DNA from 3 places in the Cupriavidus sp. GW823-FHT07A04 genome. Region 2 is predicted to be linked to each of the others. Evidence: predicted binding sites of a transcription regulator. Region 2 holds the regulator's gene; each other region holds the start of a gene.
The links. Region 2 encodes LexA, which represses DNA repair genes until DNA is damaged. Its sites were predicted from a motif close to ACTGTATNNNNATACAGT; they were not measured.
Positions count from the first base shown of each region.

Region 1 (3,249 bases), on a different contig from region 2:
CCGGCACCTCGCCATAGGCCTGGTCCAGCCGCGCCAGCAGGTCCGGCCCCAGCCGGCGCCGCAGGCCGGCACGCGGCAGGCCCCGCACCTCGCCCACGGTCCGGCAGCCGATGCCATCGAGCCAGCCATCGTCCGCCAGCCCTTGCAACATGCCCACCGGCAGCCGGTCCAGCAGCCGCGCCATGCGCTGCGGCCCCACCGCGCGCCGCGCCGGGCGCACCAGCCCGCCCCGGCGATCCCGCCGCAGCGGCTGCGCCGCCAGCCACGCCGCCCCGAAGGCCGTCGGCCCGCAGCCCAGCTGCAGGAACACCCCCAGCCGCCGCACCCGCGCATACACCGCCCGGCACAACGCAAGATGGCCGCCAAACAACCGCAGGCTGGCCCCGGCATCGATCATCACGGTAGCCACCCCGGCATCGGGATGCACCGTGACATGCGGCGTGAAATGCAGCAACGCCAGCGCCAGCGCCGTCATCACCTGCGCCTCGGCCGCCGGCTCGCGCTGCAGTTGCACCACCTGCGCCGACAACGCCTGCACGCCGCCCCGCCGCATCCCCGCCTGCACCCCCAGCGCCACCGCCGGGCCGTTGGCCAGCACCACCCGCTCGCGCTCCATCACCGCCACCGGCACGCTGTGGTGCAGCAGGCCAGCGCAGGCGCGGAGCGCGGCGGGCTCAGGCCAGTTCGGCTGCAGCGCGTCCAGCGACAGGCGCGGCAGATGCACCGCGATCCAGTACGACATGGGCTTGCTCTCCCGCAACGGCTTGGGAAACCGGGGCATTCAGGGGGACCGGCATCGACGGGGCCGGCACCGCCACCATCTCGCCCAGCGGCAGCACCAGCGGCGTATCGCGCACCGGGCCGCGCCGCTTGTGGAACGTGACCGACACGGCATTGCCCGGCGCCGGCGACAACAGCAGCCGCAGCACCGCCGGCGACGACTCGCGCAGCACGCTGGCCGGCCGGCACGCCCACACCACGGCGTCTCCTGCCTGCGCCAGCACCTGCAAGCGCCGCAGCGCCTCGGGACGCGCCGTGGGCAGCCACACCATCACCCCGCCAAAGGCCTGGCTGCGCAGCACCTGCTCCGCCGCCCACAGCACATCCGCCTGCGCCGCGGCCCGGCTCGCGCCAGCGGGCGGGCGCACCCAGTACAACTGGCGCGCCGGCAAACCCCATTCGGCCAGGCACGTTGCATTGGGCTGGTGCGGCGGCCCGATCAGCGCCACCCGGCGCTGCGCCGCGGCTAGCGCCAGCAAGGCCGGGCGCAGCAGCCGCAACTCGCCCACGCCGGGGTCGGCCAGCAGCAGCTCTGTGAGCGCGCCCACCGGCCAGCCACCGCCGGGCAACTCGGCCGAGAGCGCGTCATGGCCGGTCGGCAAGGCCGGCACGCTGCCCGCCCGGCCCAGATGGCCAAGCTGCCCCGCCCGCCACAGGCCGGGATAGCGTTGCTCCAGTGCGTCCAGCGCCCCCTGCCGGTCGGCCACGGGCGGCTGCGCCAAAGGCGAATCGCCCGATGTATCGGGCGATATGGGAAAGAGTTCGGCGATCATGTGATGCGTGCGGTTCAGTCCGGGGGGACTGACAGGAAGTTTCCGGGTACTGTATGTTTATACAGTATCACGGATGCGCGCAAGGGTGAAGCAATGGGGATGCCGAACCATGGAAATTGATCATGGTTAGCGGCGCCGTGCTGCATCGGTGGCATGAGAATATGCTGCCATCGCAATGACTTCCCGCCATGATGACGATCGCTCGCCTGCTCTGCTTCCCGCTGATTGCCTTGCTCGCCGTCAGCGCAAGCGCTGCCGCTCCCGACGAAGAATCCCTGGGCAGGGCCGAGGGCTATCCACCGGCTCGCAGCCTGAAGCAAGCCTACACGGAGCCCTATCTCGTCGGTTCGTTCAGCGCGATGGACAGCTTCAATCCGGCCTGTGCGCTCGCTCCGGCAGACGATCCGCTTGCGCTGAAGAAGGCCGCCATCGAGACGCCGTTCAGTTACCGCTTTCGTGGCCGCAAGCTGACACTGGACGACTACATGCAGCGACAGCGTGCCACTGGACTTCTGGTCGTGAAGGACGGCGAGATTGTCGCGGAACGCTACAACTACATGCGCAGCGCCGACATGCGGATGCTCTCCAACTCGATGGCCAAGACCATTACCGCACTGGCGATCGTCAAGGCGCAGGAAGAGGGCTTCATCCGCTCGCTGGATGACACCGCCGAGACCTATGCGCCCCAACTCAAGGACACGCTGTACGGACAGACCCGAATCGTGAATCTGATGCGCATGTCCTCGGGCGCACGGTTTATCGAGGACTACTCGGAGCACGACGATCGGGCCAGGTTCAACGATGCCGTGCGCCGGGTTGGGGTTGCTCAGGCCGCCCGGCTGATCACGGCGCGCAGCGATCCCGAAGGGCAGCGCTTCAACTATGCCGGGGCCCAGACCCAGATCCTGGGGCTGGTGTTGCGCGGCGCCACGCGCCGCACGCTCTGTGACTACGTCGATGAGAAGCTATGGAAGCCGATCGGCGCCCAGGCGCAGGCGACCTGGCTGGTGAACCCGGCCGACCAGGACGTGTTCGCGCAAGGCGCCTTTAACGCCACGCTGCACGACTACGCCCGCCTGGGCTTGATGATGGCAACCGATGGGCTGGTGAGGGGCACTGCCGTGGTATCACGTGACCACCTGCTCGCGATGACGGACGCAACACGGCAACCCGAAGCATTTCGGCCAGGGCACATGCAGTACCACGGCAGCACCTACTACGGTTATGGCCTGCAGACCTGGATCCTGCCCGGCAGTCACCGCCGCTTTGCCCTTCTGGGTGTCTACGGGCAGGCCATCTTCGTAGATCCCGCATTGAACCTGGTGGTGGTGCATACCGCGGTCGGCAAGGATGCCGCGGGCGACGCGAGCGGCGCCCACCTTGGCGCGGAACGCGATGCGCTGCTGCGTGGCATCGTATCGGCCTATGGCGACTGGTAGAAACGTGGATTGCCCCGGGTGTGCGCCTTGGGTCGACCGTTGTCGCGGACCCGGTCAATGCAGCAGGGCATCTTCAAAAGCCATCTGCTCCGCCACATCAAACAGCGCCCCAAGGCTCGCCGTCCCCGCGGCCGCCATCCCGTCATCGCTGCCCGCCCCCCGCACGGCATCCAGGCTGCGCCGCATCCCGGCTACCGCCGCGCCCGGCAACAACGTGGTCAGGCTGACCCGGCGAACCCCCAGTTCGCGCAGCCGCT
Region 1 is NZ_JBXAHA010000007.1:137,842-141,090, forward strand. Features, by position in the region: gene AC1Q7Q_RS14020 (Y-family DNA polymerase) at 1-742, opposite strand, end outside; gene imuA (translesion DNA synthesis-associated protein ImuA) at 675-1,553, opposite strand; gene AC1Q7Q_RS14030 (serine hydrolase domain-containing protein) at 1,742-2,992, shown strand; gene AC1Q7Q_RS14035 (isocitrate lyase/PEP mutase family protein) at 3,047-3,249, opposite strand, start outside.
Region 1: imuA (translesion DNA synthesis-associated protein ImuA) is a predicted target of LexA. The motif match lies at 1,602-1,619, and genes of this name have one in related genera.

Region 2 (3,249 bases):
GCGCTGGAATCGCCACATGCCCCGCCCCTGTGCGCGAACTGCGCACCACTGCCACGCCGGCGCCGGCAGCATCGGTTAGCGCCTCCACCAGCGACTGGTGAACCGACCCGTTGCCAGCGGCCGCCACGACCAGGCCCGACACGCCCGCCTGCGCCAAGGCATCCACCACGATCCGCCCCGGCTCCGCATAGCTAGCCACGATCTCGACCTGCGGCCATGCGCAAGGGACCGGCCAGGCCTTGGCCGGCAAGCGACTGGGGGTACGCACAAAGCGCACGAGGTTGTCCTGAACAAAACCAATCGGCCCGGATACCGGCGACACAAACGCATTCACCGCCGATGTGTGCGCCTTCATCACGTCGCGCCCCGCGTGAATCTCCTGATTGATCACCAGCAGCACGCCCTTTGCCGTCGCGCCAGCATCCGCCGCTACGCGCACCGCATCCAGCAGGTTCAACGGGCCATCCGCCGACAACGAGGTCGACGGTCGCATCGCGGCCGTCAGCACAACTGGCACCCCACCCACGCAGGCCAGGTGCAGCAGCATGGCCGTCTCCTCCAGGGTATCGGTGCCGTGCGTAATGACGATGCCCGACACATCGGGCTGCGCAGACCAGAACGCCACGCGCTCCACCAGCCTGGACCAGAGCGCGAACGACATGTCCTTGCTATCTACCTGCGCAACCTGCTCGGCTTCGATCCGCGCCACCGTGCCCAGCGCCGGCACCGCATCGAGCAGCGCCGTCACCGGCACCGTCGCCGCCTGGTACTTCGCGCTGCTGGCTGGGTTGGAAGAAGAACCGGCAATGGTGCCGCCGGTAGCGAGCACGACGACACGAGGCAGGAGAGACATGGCGGAAATGAGCTCGGGAGCCCCAGAAAAGTTGAACAGTGCGCAACGCAAGACGCTTCAGGTGCCGCGGATTGTAACCCTCCGCCCACTCGCCACGGCACGCGCCAAGACCCGCGGGACGCACCTGTCAATGCGCAAACTCCCAAAAATTCCGCTTGCACTTCACTCGATACTGTATAAAATCACAGCATACTGTTTAAACATACAGTGCCTTCAAACACCGGCGACCATGGCGACCCTGACACCGCGACAGCAGCAGATTTTCGACTTGATCCGCAGCAGCCTCCAGCACACGGGCTTTCCGCCCACGCGCGCAGAGATCGCCGCCAAGTTCGGCTTCTCCTCACCCAATGCAGCCGAGGAACATTTACGTGCCCTGGCCCGCAAAGGCGTGATCGAGCTCACCCCCGGCGCCTCCCGCGGCATTCGCCTCAAGGTCTCCCGTAGCGACTCCGAGCTACCCGACCAGTTCTCCCTGCCTATGGCTGGCGTCATGCAGCTAACCCTGCCATTGGTCGGGCGCGTCGCAGCCGGCAGCCCGATCCTTGCCGCCGAACACATCGACCGCCAATACCAGGTCGACGCATCGGTGTTCGACGTGCAGCCCGACTACCTCCTCCGGGTGCGTGGTCTCAGCATGCGCGACGCCGGCATCCTCGATGGCGACCTGCTCGCCGTCAAGCGCGCCAGCGAAGCCGCCAACGGCAAGATCGTCGTCGCCCGCCTGGGCGACGACGTCACCGTCAAACGCCTCAACCGCCGCGGCGACACCATCGAGCTGATCGCCGAGAACCCCGACTTCCCCAGCATCATCGTGCAAGCCGGCCGCGAAGAGTTCTCACTAGAAGGCATCGCTGTCGGCCTCATCCGCCCCGGCGCCTTCTGACGAGTGCGGCTGAGGCGGGCGATCCCCGTACAAGCCGACACCCGATTGTGCCAACGCACCCGCGTAGCGGGTACCGCTAACTGTTGTTGCAAGTCACCAGGTGTAGCCATGCTGCCAGCCAACCGCCTCTCCGCCCGTCGCCCCGTCAAGCCCGTGCCCTTTCGCCAATCAAAAGGCGTGCGCATCTACCAGGGCGCGCAACGACGCACCATGGTTGGCAGCATGGCCGCTATCTGCCGAATGCTCGAGCTGGAGGAATCCTCCAAGCTGGCCGGTTAAACAGGTGGCACTAAAAAAAATTTGTGCAGAGTACTAGCCATCCGGCTTTTGGCATTGTATGATCTTGTTCTTCGTCGTTCGGCACCAAGCAGAACGACATCGACGGTGGCTGTAGCTCAGTTGGTAGAGTCCAGGATTGTGATTCCTGTCGTCGTGGGTTCGAGTCCCATCAGCCACCCCAGAATTCTTATTAGTATCAACGGCTTACGCTTTACCTAGTCGTTTCACGATACGAACTTTCCCACGGAAAGCGAAATTTTCCCACGGCGCCCTTGGCGCCGTTTTCGTTTTCTGCACTCGCGCGCGCCAAGATCCCTTCTTCCCCCTCTTGCTGTGGCCCACAGCGGTGGATTATTGCTGCCCACGCGCGAGAGTGGCCTCTACCCCTCCAGCTGGGCTTTGGTGCCGGACTGCCAGCCTTGGGGGCAGGCACTGAGCCAGTTCATCGACGAGGGCCCGCGAGTTCGGGGGGCGCGCCCGACGGCTCAATTAATCGGCAAGAGGAAAGCCGAAGACATCCCGCTCCAGGTCTTGCTCGAATGCCACCGTCCATGGGGCCCCAGCTCCGCCAGGATAGCGCCGAGCCTCGCCGCCGGCTACACGGGCGACGATGACCTCCCGCAAGATACGATTCGGCCCGCCGCTCAACGGAGTGCCTTCCTCCGCAGCCACATCGAAGTCCTCTCGTACAAATCCATGCAGTGCGCAAGCCGACTCGAAACCCTCGCGCTCATCCACTGGCAGTTCGTGGAATAACTTTTGAACCATGGCTATCTCCCAAAGCCTCGCCCGGATCCGGGCATGAGCATTTCGGACATCCCGGGACCGCTCGGCCATGCCATCTGCAAGGCAATCACGCTCCAGGAAATCGAGTCCCGGCCCTGCGTATCCTTACGCTGCCCGCAGTAGCTTTCGGTCAGGCCAACCGCTCGGCCAAGCGCCAGCGTCTCATCGGCAGAAACGTCGAACATCCTTCGACCTCGGGGAATAGGTCCGTGGCGGAGCGACATGATGATCGTGGCGCCCGGCGCTAGCAGCTCCGCGATCGAGTTCATCGCAATGGGTCGTTCGGTGGCATCCAGATGCATCCATACGGCAGTCAGCAGTATCAGCTCAAAATGCTCTCGCCTGGATCGCATCGCCGACAGGTGTGGCAGTGAATCATCCACCCACTCGATCGGCAATGCCGCGTGAATGCGTTGCCCCTCTCGACGCAATTCGCCCGTGGGTT
Region 2 is NZ_JBXAHA010000006.1:380,593-383,841, forward strand. Features, by position in the region: gene AC1Q7Q_RS13410 (asparaginase) at 1-853, opposite strand, end outside; gene lexA (transcriptional repressor LexA) at 1,083-1,739, shown strand; gene AC1Q7Q_RS13420 (hypothetical protein) at 1,848-2,018, shown strand; tRNA gene AC1Q7Q_RS13425 (tRNA-His) at 2,124-2,199, shown strand; gene AC1Q7Q_RS13430 (hypothetical protein) at 2,508-2,786, opposite strand; gene AC1Q7Q_RS13435 (class I SAM-dependent methyltransferase) at 2,789-3,249, opposite strand, start outside.

Region 3 (3,249 bases), on a different contig from region 2:
GCACGCGAGCGGCAGTCTTGGGCCCCACGCCCGGCAATAGCTGCAGGCTGCGGAAGCCTGCCATGCGGTCGCGCGGATTTTCCAGCCAGCGCACCACCGCCAGCACATCCTTCACGTGCGTGGATTCCAGGAACTTCAAGCCGCCGAATTTCACGAACGGGATATTGCGCCGGACCAGCTCGATCTCCAGCTGCGCGCTGTGGTCGGCGGCGCGGAACAGCACCGCCTGCGACAGCAGCGCCAGCCCGGCCTCGCGCCGCGAGAGGATTTGCTCGACCACATAGCGGGCCTGGTCCGCCTCGTCGTTGACCACCACGATCTCCGGCTTCTCGGCCGAGCCGCGCTCCGACCACAGGTCCTTGGTATAGCGCTCGGCCGCCAGCCCGATCACCGCGTTGGCGGCGGCCAGGATGGGCTGGGTGGAGCGGTAGTTCTGCGACAGCGTGACCATGTCCGCGGCCGGCGTGAACTGCGCGGGAAAATCGAGGATATTGCGCACCGTGGCGCCACGGAAGGCGTAGATCGACTGGGCATCGTCGCCCACTACCGTCAGGCCGCGCCCGTCGGGCTTGAGCGCGAGCAGGATGGCAGCCTGCAGCGCATTGGTGTCCTGGTATTCGTCCACCAGCACGTGGTCGAAGCGCGCGCCCATGTCCTGCGCCAGCGCGGGCTCGGCCAGTGCCTGCGCCCAGTAGAGCAGCAGGTCGTCGTAGTCGAGCACCTGCTGCTTTTGCTTGGCTTGCACATAGCCGGCAAATAGTCCGCGCAGCGCATCCGTCCACATGGCATAGCGTGGGAACCATTGCTTGAGCACGTCTTCGAGCGGCGCCTGCGTGTTGACCACGCGCGAGTAGATCGACAGGCAGGTTTCCTTGCGCGGGAACCGCGAAGCCTGGGCCGACAGGCCCAGGTCGTGCCGCACCACGTTCATCAGGTCGGCGGCGTCGCCGCGATCGCAGATGGTGAAGCTGGGCGACAGGCCAATCGTTTCCGCGTACTCGCGCAGCAGGCGCGCGCCGATGGCGTGGAAGGTGCCGGACCATGTGAGTGCCGCGCGCCCCGCCCCGCAGGCTTGCATGCCCAGCGCCTGGTCGACGATGCGCTCGACCCGCCGCCCCATCTCCGACGCCGCGCGGCGCGAGAACGTCAGCAGCAGGATGCGGCGCGGGTCTGCGCCGCCCAGCACCAGATGGGCAACGCGGTGCGCCAGCGTGTTGGTCTTGCCCGAGCCGGCACCGGCGATGATCAGCAGCGGCGCGGCGGGCTCGTGCGTCACGGCCGCGCGCTGTTCCGGGTTCAGGGTGGACAGGTAGGCCGGCGTGTCGGGGGCGGCGGCATCCACGGTATCGGGCTGCTTGACGGCGGGTGCGTCGCAAAGCACGGCGCTGGGATCGGGATCGAGTAACACGGAGCGGGGGCCTTAGGGGATGCCGGGCGCAAGTGCGCTGGCCGGCATGGGCGGGGAAAGCTGCTGGCAACTGTATATCCATACAGCCGTGCTGCGCAAGCCGGGCATTGCGCGACGGCGCCCGGCAATAAAAAAAGGTGCCATGGAAGGCACCTTTCTGGGCGGAGGCGGCGGGCCAGTCAGTGGGCCAGTCAGTGGCTCAGGCCGCCTTGGCGAGCGCGCCGTCGAGCAGCTTGTGCAGCGCGTCCCACTCGGGCTCGCCCACATAGCGCTTGAGGATATGGCCGTCCTTGTCGATCACGAAGGTGGTCGGGGTCAGCTGCACTTCGCCGAATGCCTTGGCGGCCGCGCCGTCGGAATCCATTGCCACCTTGAACGGCAGCTTGCGCGTTTGCGCATAATTCATCACGTACATGGGCGGGTCATAGCTCATTGCCACGGCGACGAACTCCAGGCCCTTGTCCTTGAACTTGTCATAGGTGCGGACCATGTCCGGCATTTCCTTGACGCAGGTGACGCAGCTGGTGGCCCAGAAGTTGACCAGGTAGACCTTGCCCTTGAGATCGGCGGTGCTGACTTTTTCGCCGGACAGCAGCGTGAACGTGGCGGGCGGCGCCGCATTGGCGGGGGCGATGGCACGATAGCCGAACCAGCCCAGCACGGCAACCAGCAGCACGGCGGCGATCACAGGCCACAGCTTGCGCGAGGCGGTGCTTGCCGGGGTGGGTGCGGTGGGGGAAGCGGAGGTCGTCATGATGCTCGCCGACAGGTCAGACAAGCCACTATTCTACTGCCGCTGCCGAGGCGCTGCCGGCTGCATTCACCGAGCCGCCGCGGATGCGACGATTGGCCGCAGTCGGGTGCGCCATTGTGCGCCTCAATGCGCCTTGCTTGCCAAGGCCGAGCGGGCCTGGTCCAGCGCCTGCTCAAGGTAGGCGCCATAGAAATCGGGCTGCATGCCGCGCAGCGGCGTGGCCAGGGAGCGGCCGCGCGCGTCGAGGAAGAGCACCGTGGGCGCTACCGCCACATTGCGGCTGCGGGCCCATTCCCGCGCGGTGGTCATGCTGCCATCGGTGTTGCGCAGCGGCGTGTCGGCGGTCATGTCGAGCTCGCGCGCCTCGATTTCTCCCGCCGCGGCTTGCGGGCCGAGATAGTTGCGGCGCACCGTTTCGCAGTACACGCAGCCCGGCAGTGTCACCAGCACCACCAGGGGCTCGCCCCGGCTGGCCGCAGCGGAGGCCTGGGCGGCGAGATCGTTGACGGGGGGCAGGTGGGCCGTGGCGGCCAGGGCGCTCGTGCTTGCCGCAACCAGCATGGCGCCGAGCATCGCCGCGCCGGTACGGCGTGCGGTGCCAAAGACACCCCGGGGGGATGGCTGCATTGGCTGGATCGATGGCTGGGTTTGCATTGGCGGGTAATGTGGATGAGCGCTGGCACGCGGGTTCTACGATAATAGCGGCTTATTTCCGCATTCGCCGCCCTGATGCCCCACGCCTGGTTTCCACGGTTCTTCCGCTTGCCGCAGTCCCTGCTTGCCAAAGCCATCGTCCTGGGCGCGCTCGGCGCCGGGCTGATCGCCTGTTCACCCCGCTATGATTGGCGCACCATCCAGTCCAACGAAGGCGCCTACGCGGCGCTCTATCCCGGCAAGCCATCCGGCGCTGCGCGCGAGGTGGCGATTGCCGGGCGCAAGCTGCCCATGACGATGGACGCGGCCCGGGTCGACGAGACCTTGTTCGCCGTGGGCGTGGTGACCTTGCCCGCCGATGACGCCGAGTTGCGGCAGGCGGCGCTGGATTCCATGCAGAAGGGCTTGCTCGGCAACCTCGGGCCGCATCCCG
Region 3 is NZ_JBXAHA010000008.1:131,695-134,943, reverse strand. Features, by position in the region: gene AC1Q7Q_RS15625 (ATP-dependent helicase) at 1-1,342, opposite strand, end outside; gene AC1Q7Q_RS15620 (TlpA disulfide reductase family protein) at 1,608-2,162, opposite strand; gene AC1Q7Q_RS15615 (thioredoxin fold domain-containing protein) at 2,286-2,789, opposite strand; gene AC1Q7Q_RS15610 (hypothetical protein) at 2,892-3,249, shown strand, end outside.
Region 3: AC1Q7Q_RS15625 (ATP-dependent helicase) is a predicted target of LexA. The motif match lies at 1,478-1,495, and genes of this name have one in related genera.